One region of the Kitasatospora sp. NPDC057738 genome, then DNA from elsewhere that is predicted to be linked to it. Evidence: riboswitches for the same ligand, from Rfam matches in the RefSeq annotation. Region 1 holds a riboswitch; the other holds the start of a gene.

Region 1 (4,980 bases):
CGAGGAGTGGAACGGCGGCATCTACATGAACGCCGTCGAGGACGTCCTCAGGACCATCGCGGACAAGCCGGAGGTCCGGCTGGTCTCCTTCCGGCAGCTGGTCGACTGGCTGGACGCCCAGGACCCGGCGGTGCTGCGCAAGCTCCAGACCCTCGCCCCGGGGCAGTCCCCGGCCGGCGGCTGGGAGGCCTTCCTCGGCGCCCCGGCGGGGGCCGCGCCCCCCGCCACGGCCCCCGCCACGGCCCCCGCCGGCGCCACCGCCGGCTGACCGTCAGGCCTTCGTCCGCACCCGGCCGGAGAGCACCGCGCCGAGCAGCGCCACCCCGGCCATCGACAGCAGGATCACCGCGAAGGCGCCGGGCGAGCCGGCCTCCCCGCCGCCCCCGTGGGCGGCGGCGAGCGAGCCGCCGCCCAGCGCCGCGAACATCACCCCGGCCAGACCGGTCAGCAGCACATTGCCCAGCGCGTCGCTCATCTGGAGCGCGGCCGAGTTGGCCCCGGCGTCCTCCGGCGTGGAGAGCTTCATCATCAGCACGCTGACGCTCGCGATGGCCATCCCCATCCCGACGCCGCCGACGCCCCAGGCCACCGACGCGGCCCAGGCCGGCACCGCCGGGAACAGCACCAGCGCGGCGCCCGAGATCGCCACCGCGGTCAGCACGAAGCCGCCCCGGATCATCGCCGTGCGGTAGCGCTCCGCCCCGGGCCGGCCCTGGAGCCAGGAGCCGAGCGCCCAGGTGAGACCGCCGCTGGTCAGGGTCAGGCCGGCCAGCGTCGGCGAGAGCTCACGCTGGGTGGTCATCATCAGCGGGATGAAGGCCTCGGCGGCGAAGAACGCCCCCGCGGCCACCCCGCGCAGCAGGATCACGGCCGGCAGTCCCCGGCCGGCCCGCAGGGTCCGCGCCGGCAGCAGGCCGAGGACCGCCGGCACCAGCAGCGCCGCCCCGGCGATCCCGGGGACCAGTCCGATCAGGTCGCGCCGCTGGCCCGCGTACTGCAGCAGGCCGGCGCCGACCGCCGCCATCGCGGCCAGCAGGGTGCGACGGCGGTCGAAGGCCGCGCCCCTGGCCACCGGGTGCTCCCGCTCGGTGCGGGCCAGTGCCGGGCCCATCACGGCCAGCGGCAGCAGGATCAGCACCGGCACGGCCAGGAACACCCAGCGCCACCCCAGGTGCTGGGTGACGGCCCCGGAGACCAGCGGACCGATGATCGAGGGCAGCACCCAGGCCGAGGAGAAGGCCGCGAACACCGCGGGCCGCAGCCGCTCCGGGTAGGCCCGGCCGACCACCACGTACAGGGCGACGATCACCAGCCCGCCGCCGAGGCCCTGGATGGCCCGCCCGGCCACGAACACCCACATCCCGGGTGCCGTCCCGGCCACCACCAGCCCCACGCCGAACACGGCGATGCCGCTGAACAGCGGCCGCAGCGGGCCGCTCCGGTCGCACCACTGGCCGGAGACGACCAGGGCGAACAGGGTGGTGGTGAAGTAGCCGGAGAAGGCGAACGCGTACAGCCCGAGCCCGTTCAGCTCGCGGGCCGCGGTCGGCATCGCGGTGTTGACGGCCGTTGCCTCGAAGGCGATCACCAGGACCACCGAGACGATCCCCAGCGTCAGGGCACGGTAGCGGCCGCCGAGGACCCCACCACCGGGGTCGTCGTCGAGGGGTATCGGTACGGGGTCGACCGAGGTGGGGGAGGCAGTGGTCATACGTAACATCGTAAGAGCCGTCTGCCCCGATGACCCCTGACCCCGGTCGGTGATCTCCTCGGCCGCAAGGCCTAGGACGGGCCCCGGGACCCAGGACGGGCCCCGGCCGGGACCGCGGCGGAGGTCAGTGCAGCACCTTGAGGCCCACCACGCCGGAGACGATCAGCAGCAGGCAGGCGATCCGGGCCATGGTCACCGCATCCCCCAGGACGGCCATGCCGTAGACCGCGGTGCCGACCGCTCCGATGCCCACCCAGACGGCGTAGCCGGTGCCGATCGGAATGGTGCGCATCGCGTACGCCAGGCCGCCCATGCTGAACAGCAGTGCGATGCCGAAGACGAGGCTGGGAACGAGGCGGGTGAAGCCCTTGGACGATTCCAGGGCGACCGCCCAAACGGTCTCCAGGACACCCGAGACGATCAGAACGAGCCAGGCCATGACGGTGGTACCTCCGCAGTCCACAGCGGCCGGATTGCCGCTGAACTGCGCCGTCTTGTCGTCACCGGGTACGACGCGCTCGTCCGGGGTGGCGGAAATACCGCCACCTGTCCCCGACGGTAGCACACCTTGCCATACAGAATTTACATAAGGGCATTGACCCCTCTCCCCCGGATCGGCCACTATGAATTCACTGGCCGTGTGCCCGAGTGGCTTAGGGAACCGTCTGCAAAGCGGTGCACGCGGGTTCGATTCCCGCCATGGCCTCACCGGAAAAGGGAATTGCCGGTCGACTCGGAAAGTCGGCCGGCAATTTCCTTTCCCTGCTTTCCGCCTTTTCCGGGAGCTCCCGGTCCGTCCCGGGAGCTCCCGGTCAGGCGGTGACGGCGTCCTCCGCCCGGATCGGCAGCCGGCCGACCGGCAGGCCGGTGGCGGCGCGCACGGCCGCGGCGACGGCCGCCGGGGCGACCACCGCGGGCACCGCTCCGACCGCCTTCGCGCCGAACGGGGCCACCACGTCGCGCTCCTCCAGCAGCGCGGCGATCCGCACCTCCGGGGTGTCCAGCGCGGTGGGCAGCCGGTAGCCGGTGAGCGAGGGGTTCAGCAGCACCCCGCCCTCCGTCCGCAGGTCCTCCAGCAGCGCCAGGCCCACGCCCTGGGCCACTCCCGCCTCGATCCGGTCCTCGATCTGGCGCGGGTTCAGCGCCCGGCCGACGTCCTGGGCGACCGTCATCTCGACCACCCGCACGGCGCCCAGCTCGATGTCCACGTCCACCACCGCACGCATCGCGCAGAACGAGATGGAGACGAAGGCGTCGCCTTGCCCGGCCTCGTCCAGCGGCTCGGTGGGGTGCGGGCGGCACTGCGCGGTGGCCCAGAGCTCCTTGCCCTCCAGCGCCTCGGCGACCGGCATGCCGAGCACCCCGTCGTACGAGGTGATCTTGCCGTCGGCGATCTGGAGCAGCTCCGCGGACATCCCGAAGTTCGCCGCGATCGGCTGCAGCAGCTGGTGGCGGACCATCAGCGCGGCCCGCTCGACGGCGCCGCCGGAGACCCAGGTGTGCCGGCCGCGGGCGGACGGCCCGGCGATCGACTGGTCGCTGTCGGCCGGGGCGATGTAGACCTCGCTGACGCCCAGCACGGTCTGCACGATCTGCCGGGCCAGCGTGGCGAAGCCCTGCCCGGCGTCGACCGCCGCGCAGATCACCGTGGCGTGGTCCCCGCTGACCCGCACGGTCGCCGTGGAGACCTCGTCCTCGCCCTCGGCGCCCAGCATGTGCACCATGCCGACGGCGTAGCCGATCCCGCGCCGCACCGCCGCCGGGTCGCCCGCGCCGCCGGGCCCGCCGGGCAGCAGCCACTCGGCGTCCGGGTCGTCCACCGGCAGGGCCGGCAGCGGCTCGGCGGCGACCGCGTCCAGCAGGGCGCGCACCGGCGCCGGGCAGGTGACGGCCTGACCGGTGGGCAGCGGGTCGCCGGTGGACATCGCGTTGCGGCGGCGGATCTCCACCGGGTCCACGCCGATCCGGGCGGCCAGCTGGTCCAGCTGCGACTCGTACGCGAAGCAGGCCTGCAGGGCGCCCTCGCCGCGCATCCGGCCGGCCGGCGGGTTGTTGGTGCGCACCGCCCAGGCGTCCACGAAGACGTTCGGGCAGACGTACGGACCGGCCGAGAAGGCCGTCGCGGCGGCCAGCGCCTCGGCGGAGACGTCCGCGTAGGCGCCGCCGTCCAGCAGGATCTGCGCCTCGACCTTCACCAGCGTGCCCTCGGCGTCGGCGTGGTGGCGGTAGCGCAGGAGCGCGGGGTGGCGCGAGGCGTGGGTGTGGAAGGACTCCTCGCGGGTGAGCGTCATCTTCACCGGCCGCCCGGTGCGCAGCGCCAGCAGGGCCAGGGTGACCTGGAACGAGAGGTCCTCGCGGTCGGTGGTGGCGCCGGGCACGCCGGTGACCACCAGCCGGACCCGGTCCGGCTCCAGGCCCAGGCAGGCGGCGGTGCGGTCGCGGTCGCCGTGCGGGTCGGTGGAGGACAGGTGCAGCTCGACGCCGCCGTCCGGGCGCGGTACGGCCAGCCCGGCCTCGGCGCCGAGCGGGGCCGGGTCCTGCCGGCCGACCTGGTAGAGGCCCTCGACGACGATCTCGCCGACCGCGTCCGGGTCCCCGGTGCGCAGCGGCAGGTGGCGGAACAGGTTGCCGTCCGGGTGCAGCGGCGGCGCGGTGAAGGCCTGCTCCGGGTCGGTGACGGCCTCCAGCGGCTCGTAGTCGACCGCGATCAGGCCGACCGCCAGCCGGGCGGTGTCCGGGTGGTCGGCGGCCACCGCGGCGATCGGCTCGCCGTGGTGGCGCACCACGCCGGCGGCCAGCACCGGCCGGTCGGCGACGATCGGCCCGGCCGGGGCGCCGTCGGGGGTGCCGTCCGGTCCGGGCGGCAGGTCGGCGGCGGTGACCACGGCGTGCACGCCGGGCAGCGCCAGCGCGGCCGAGGTGTCGATGCCCCGGATCCGGGCGTGCGGGTGCGGAGAGCGCAGCACCGCGCCCCACAGCAGCCCCTCGGCCCACAGGTCGGCCGCGTACGGGTAGATGCCGAGCGCCTTGGGCAGCGCGTCGCTGCGCAGCGGGGAGCTGCCCAGGCCGATCGGCTCCGGTGCGCCGCCCTCGCCGCCGTCCTGCTGGAGTGCTGCGCCGATGTCGGTAGGCGACGTCATGATGCGTGGTCGTCCTCGGGGAGCCGGATGCCGTGGGCGGGGGTGGCACCGTACGGGACACCGGCCGGGGCGCCGCCCTCGGCCGGGGCACCGTGCGGGTGCGGGGCGGCGTACGGGGTGCCGTGCGGC
Region 2 (4,980 bases), on a different contig from region 1:
CTGTTCCTGGTCAACGTGCCGATCGGGGTCGCCGCCGTGCTCCTCGGGCTGGTCGGCCTGCGCGACGAACAGGAGCCCCCGGCCGGCCGCTTCGACACCACCGGCTTCCTGCTCGCCACGCCCGGCCTCGGCCTGCTGACCTACGCCCTCGGCTTCGGCCCGGCGCACGGCTGGACCTCCCCGGGCGTGGCCCTCGGCGGACTGCTCGGCCTGGCCCTGCTGGGGGCGGCCGTACGGCACCAACTCCGGGCCCCCGAACCTCTGGTGGACCTGCGGCTGCTCGCCGACCGCACCTTCGGCGCGGCGAGCTGGCTCGCCCTGCTGACCTCGGCCGGGCTGATGGGCGCGCTGTTCGTGCTGCCGCTGCTCTACCAGGCGGCGCGCGGCGCCACCGCCCTGGACGCCGGGCTGAGCGTCTTCCCGGAGGCGATCGGCCTGATGGCCGCCTCCCAGGTGGTCGACCGCCTGCTGCCCCGGCTCGGTCCGCGCCGGCTCGCCCTGCCGGGCCTGCTGCTGGCGGCGGTCGTCCTCGCCTCCCTCGGTTTCGCCGAGAACCCGTGGGCCGTACGGGTGTTGATGTTCTGCGTCGGCCTGATCCTGGGCACCGCCGTCCTCACCGTCCAGATCGCCGGCTTCGCCGATGTCCCGCCGCCCGCCATGGGCCGCGCGATGGGCCTGTTCACCATCCTGCGCACCCTCGGCGGGGCGCTGGGCATCGCGGCCACCGCCGCGCTGATCGGTGCGCTCGGCGACGGCACGGGTGTCGGGCCGTACCGCCTCGCCCTCCTGCTGACAGCCGCCCTGGTCGCCGCCGGCACCCTGCTGGCCGCCCGCCTCCCCGCCGAGGCCCCGGGCCCGCCGCCGGAGGAATGACGCCGGTGCGGTTCGTGGTCCTCCGGTGCTCCGACTGCCCTACGGTGGTCGGAGCACCGGAGGAGAGCCCATGAACCCTCAGCACTACCGTCTGCTCGAAGAGGCCCGTCGTAGCCTGCCGGACGGCTACAAGGTCGAGCTGTCCGGTGACATCATCGTCATGCAGACGTCACCGTCATCGATTCACCAGCTCAACCTGGCGATCGTCCAGCGCCAGTTCGAGGCACACTGTCCTCCCGGCTACTTCCCGACGGGGAACAGCGACCTCTCCTCGCCGGAGGTCGGTTCCGTCCGCAACCCGGACCTCACCTACCTGCCCGAGGACATCATCGAGCTGGGCCGCGAGATCCCCGCCGACCTGGCGCTGATCGCGGTCGAGATCGCCTCGCCGTCCAACCCCGACAACGACTGGAGCGGGAAGGTCCGCGACTACCCGCGGATGGGCTTCCCGCTCTACCTGATCGTGGACCCCCGGCAGAAGACGGTGACCCTGTTCTCCGAACCCAACCGCGACCGCTACCACACCAGGACGGAACGGGAGTTCGGCGAGAAGCTCCGCATCCCCGCGCCCTTCGACTTCGAGCTGGACCTGACCCGGCTGGTCCCCTACCGGGACTGATCGGCCGCGGGGCCCGGGGAGTTCACTCGCTCGGCCAGAGGATCAGGTCGTCCAGCGGGTACCGGCGCGGCCGGTCACCGAGTTCGGCGACGGCCGCCCGGATGCGGTCCAGGTGGGCGGGGGTGAGCTGGAGCGGGGGCTCGTCGGGCTGGTGGGTGGTGCGGATCGGGTAGTCGACGCCCGGCTCGCGGGTCATCTCGATGTGGCAGCCGAGCACGTGCGTCACCGGGTGGCTCCCGGCGAACGCCACCAGCCGCTCGACGGTCCGTCGGAAGGCCGGCCAGTCGTCGATGTACAGCCGCCCCGGGTAGACGGTGTCTCCGGTGAGCAGGAAGCCCGTCCAGGGGTCGTAGTACGTGACGGCCGCCTCGTGGTGCCCCGGCGTGGCCAGGCACTTCAGCACCCGCCCGCCGCCGAGGTCGACCAGGGCCACGGCCTCCTCGTCCCGGTCGAAGCCGAAGTACGGCCAGGCGGTGGGCAGATCGGCACCGACCAGGGTGGTCGCGGGTCGGTCGGCGAACTGGCCGTCGCCCGCGACGTGGTCGCCGTGCGGGTGGGTGTGCAGCACCAGCAGCCCGTAGCCGTCCCGGGGATTGCGGGCGAGCCACGCCTCCACCAGCGCGTCGACCGTCGCGCGCAGCGGGAAGTACGCGGCCTCGGCCGTCGCCCCGGTGTCGATCAGCACCGCCCGCTCCGCCCCGAAGAGCAGGAACAGGAACGGGGCCTCGTAGTTGATCGCCTTGTTCTGCCGCAGGATGACGGTGTGCTCGTCGTACTCGTGGACCTGGATGTCCGGGTCCGTGTTGTGCTTGGCGGACGGGGAACCGTGGATCCACCGCACGTCCAGCGGACGGGCGATCGGTGCACCGGCAGCGGCCATGACGCCTCCACAGTGCGTCGTCTTGGCAGGCCGGGTACGGCGCACGTCTCGTCCGGGGCCGGCGCCGCTGCACCGCCCCGGGGACGCTAGCACGGGGGCCTTGGCGGCGGCTTCAGCGGTCCAGAGGAGTGACGTCTCGGGCGAGCTGCACGAAGTCGGCCCAGGCGGTCGGGTTGAAGGTGAGCTGGGGCCCGGTCTTGTCCTTGGAGTCGCGGACATGAACGGTGCCTGGAGTGGAAGCGACCTCGACGCAGGCGCCGCCTTCGGTTCCGCTGTGGCTGGACTTGAACCAGGCCAGTTCGGTGTTCATAGCTCCTCCACGAGCTTGCCGATGAATTCGGCCCAAGCCTCGGTCGTGAAGGTGAGCTGGGGGCCGGTCTTGTCCTTGGAATCGCGGACGCGGACGGTGCCCGGAGTGGAAGCGACCTCGATGCAGGCGCCACCCTCGCTCCCGCTGTGACTGGACTTGAACCAGACCAACTCGCGATTCACTGATCCTCCACCAGCTTGTTGATGAACCCGGCCGACTTCTCCGGAGTGAGAGCCTGTCGGAGGATCCTTTCATGGCGTTGGCTCAGGAGCTGTACCTTGTCGATGTCCGAGTACAGCCGCCCGCCAGCCTGGCCCTCCTCATAGGCGATTCGCTGGTGTTCGGGCAGGTCGAGGAGGATGAGCTGTCCTTCCAAGCCAGGATGGAAACCCTTCGAGGGAACGACCTGGATGACGACGTTGCGTTGCTTGCCGACCGTGATGAGGTGCCGCAGCTGCTCGGTGTGGGCTTCCTCCGTGCTGAGGCGGCGGCGCAGGACGGCCTCTTCGATCACGAAGTTGAACGCCTTGGTCTGAATGTTCAGCAACCCTCGACGTTCGAGACGGGCGGCCACCCGCGCAGCGACGGTCTCGTCGTCAAGTGGGGGCCAACGACCATCGATGATGGTTCTGGCCGTCGCTTCGGTCTGAAGCAGGCCGGGAACGAGCTGGTTCTCATACCAGTTGATGACCAGCGCCTCTTCCTCGTTCCGGATGTACTCCTCTGCGAACTGCGGATACTTCTCCGGCACCAGGAACTGCGCCCCCGCCACCAGGATCCCCTTCGCGTCGCACATGTCGTCCGCCACCTGCAGCAGGTGCATCGAGGGCTTGCGCCGCCCGGCCTCCATCGACCGCAGGCTCTCGATGCCGTACCCGGCCTCGGTGGCCAGGTCCTCGCGGCTGACACCCGCGCGTGTCCGCCACAGCTTGATCTGGTTGCCGCAGTACTTCCACGACATCGGCGGCGGCGCGGCGGACGAGGGCGCGTTCACGGGATACCTCCAGGCCGATCGGTGCGAAGTTCGACGCTAGACGCCCGATGGCCTGGAGGTATGCGAATCAGCCCGAAACCATTCCCTCGGGTGACCCGAGCAGGTGCGCGAGCCCGTCGGCCAGGCCCCCGCGCCAGCACGCGTAGTCGTGGCCGCCGTTGAACTCGCGGTAGGCGAGGTCGTAGCCGCGGGCCGTGAGGACGTCGCGCAGGTGGCGGTTCTGGGCGAGGAGCATCCATTCCTGGAGCCCGACCTCGATCCAGAAGCGGGCGGGGCGCCGCTCCTCGGCGGCGAAGCGCCGGGTAAGCCATTCGCTGCCCGCGTCGAACTCGGTCTCGTCGGGCCACCAGAAGGAGCCGGACTGGGAGAGTGCGTTGCCGAAGCGGTCCGGGCGGCGGTAGGCGGCGTAGGCGGCGGTGAGGCCGCCCGCGCTCTGGCCGGCGATCACGGTGGCGGCCGGGTCGCCGCTCGCGCCGAACTCCGTTGCGGCCCAGGGCAGCAGGCGGTCGGCGAGGAGGTCGATGAAGGCCGGGTTGCAGCTCAGGTCGTCCGGGCGCTTCGGCCCCATGGTGTGCACCAGCAGGGTGACGGTGGGCGGGATGGCGCCGTCGGCCGTCAGGTTGTCGAGGGTGTCGCCGACGGAGAGCACCTCGCCCCACATCTCGCCGTCCAGCAGTACCGCGACCGGGTACGGGCCGCAGTCCGCCCGGTGGCCGGCGGGGAGGTGGACGTCGACCCGCCGGCCGGCGACCGTGTGGGCGAGCGTCCGTCCGCGCGGCACGCCTTCGCGCCGCGCCACGTACGGCTGCGCGGGGGCGGCGGGCAGGCTGAGCACCGAGGCGGGGTGGCGGCCGTCGCGGGCGGGCAGCCGGGGCTCGGTGTCGTACGGGTCGGGGCGGGCCTGGTCGAGGACGCGCAGCCAGTCGGGCCGGGTGGTGCCGGGGGCCTCGCCGTGGAACGGGTACAGCTGGTAGGAAGCGCGGTGGTCTTCGCGCAGCCGGTAGGTGATCGCCCACATCCCATTCGACTGACGCTTCATCAGATGTGGCGTCAGGTCACCGGCGTGGCGGTCCTTGTCGGTGACGGTGTGCAGCAGCGCGAGCACGCCGTCGCAGTCGCCGTCGTGATGGGTGAAGGTGACCAGGCGGTAGGCGGGGTCGTCGGGGCAGAGGGCGACGAGCGGGGTTTCCACAACAGTGACTCCAAAAGGCTTAGGCGGGGCTGCCCTTGCGGCCGAGCAGCACCCAGAGCAGGAAGGGACCGCCGAGGACGGTGGTGACGATGCCGACGGGGATCTCCACCCC

The links. Region 1 has a riboswitch for guanidine ahead of ACFVGO_RS15660 (SMR family transporter). Riboswitches for the same ligand answer to the same signal wherever they lie in the genome.
Region 2: another riboswitch for guanidine. It lies ahead of ACFVGO_RS07255 (MBL fold metallo-hydrolase); the one in region 1 lies ahead of ACFVGO_RS15660 (SMR family transporter).

Annotation. Positions count from the first base shown of each region.
Region 1 is NZ_JBHVJT010000024.1:24,737-29,716, reverse strand. Features, by position in the region: gene ACFVGO_RS15670 (hypothetical protein) at 1-268, shown strand, start outside; gene ACFVGO_RS15665 (MFS transporter) at 272-1,711, opposite strand; gene ACFVGO_RS15660 (SMR family transporter) at 1,836-2,150, opposite strand; guanidine-III (ykkC-III) riboswitch at 2,195-2,260, opposite strand; tRNA gene ACFVGO_RS15655 (tRNA-Cys) at 2,346-2,417, shown strand; gene ACFVGO_RS15650 (xanthine dehydrogenase family protein molybdopterin-binding subunit) at 2,524-4,851, opposite strand; gene ACFVGO_RS15645 (2Fe-2S iron-sulfur cluster-binding protein) at 4,848-4,980, opposite strand, start outside.
Region 2 is NZ_JBHVJT010000009.1:82,010-86,989, reverse strand. Features, by position in the region: gene ACFVGO_RS07265 (DHA2 family efflux MFS transporter permease subunit) at 1-873, shown strand, start outside; gene ACFVGO_RS07260 (Uma2 family endonuclease) at 944-1,492, shown strand; gene ACFVGO_RS07255 (MBL fold metallo-hydrolase) at 1,515-2,372, opposite strand; guanidine-III (ykkC-III) riboswitch at 2,384-2,451, opposite strand; gene ACFVGO_RS07250 (DUF397 domain-containing protein) at 2,485-2,682, opposite strand; gene ACFVGO_RS07245 (DUF397 domain-containing protein) at 2,679-2,864, opposite strand; gene ACFVGO_RS07240 (Scr1 family TA system antitoxin-like transcriptional regulator) at 2,861-3,676, opposite strand; gene fes (enterochelin esterase) at 3,744-4,868, opposite strand; gene fhuB (Fe(3+)-hydroxamate ABC transporter permease FhuB) at 4,888-4,980, opposite strand, start outside.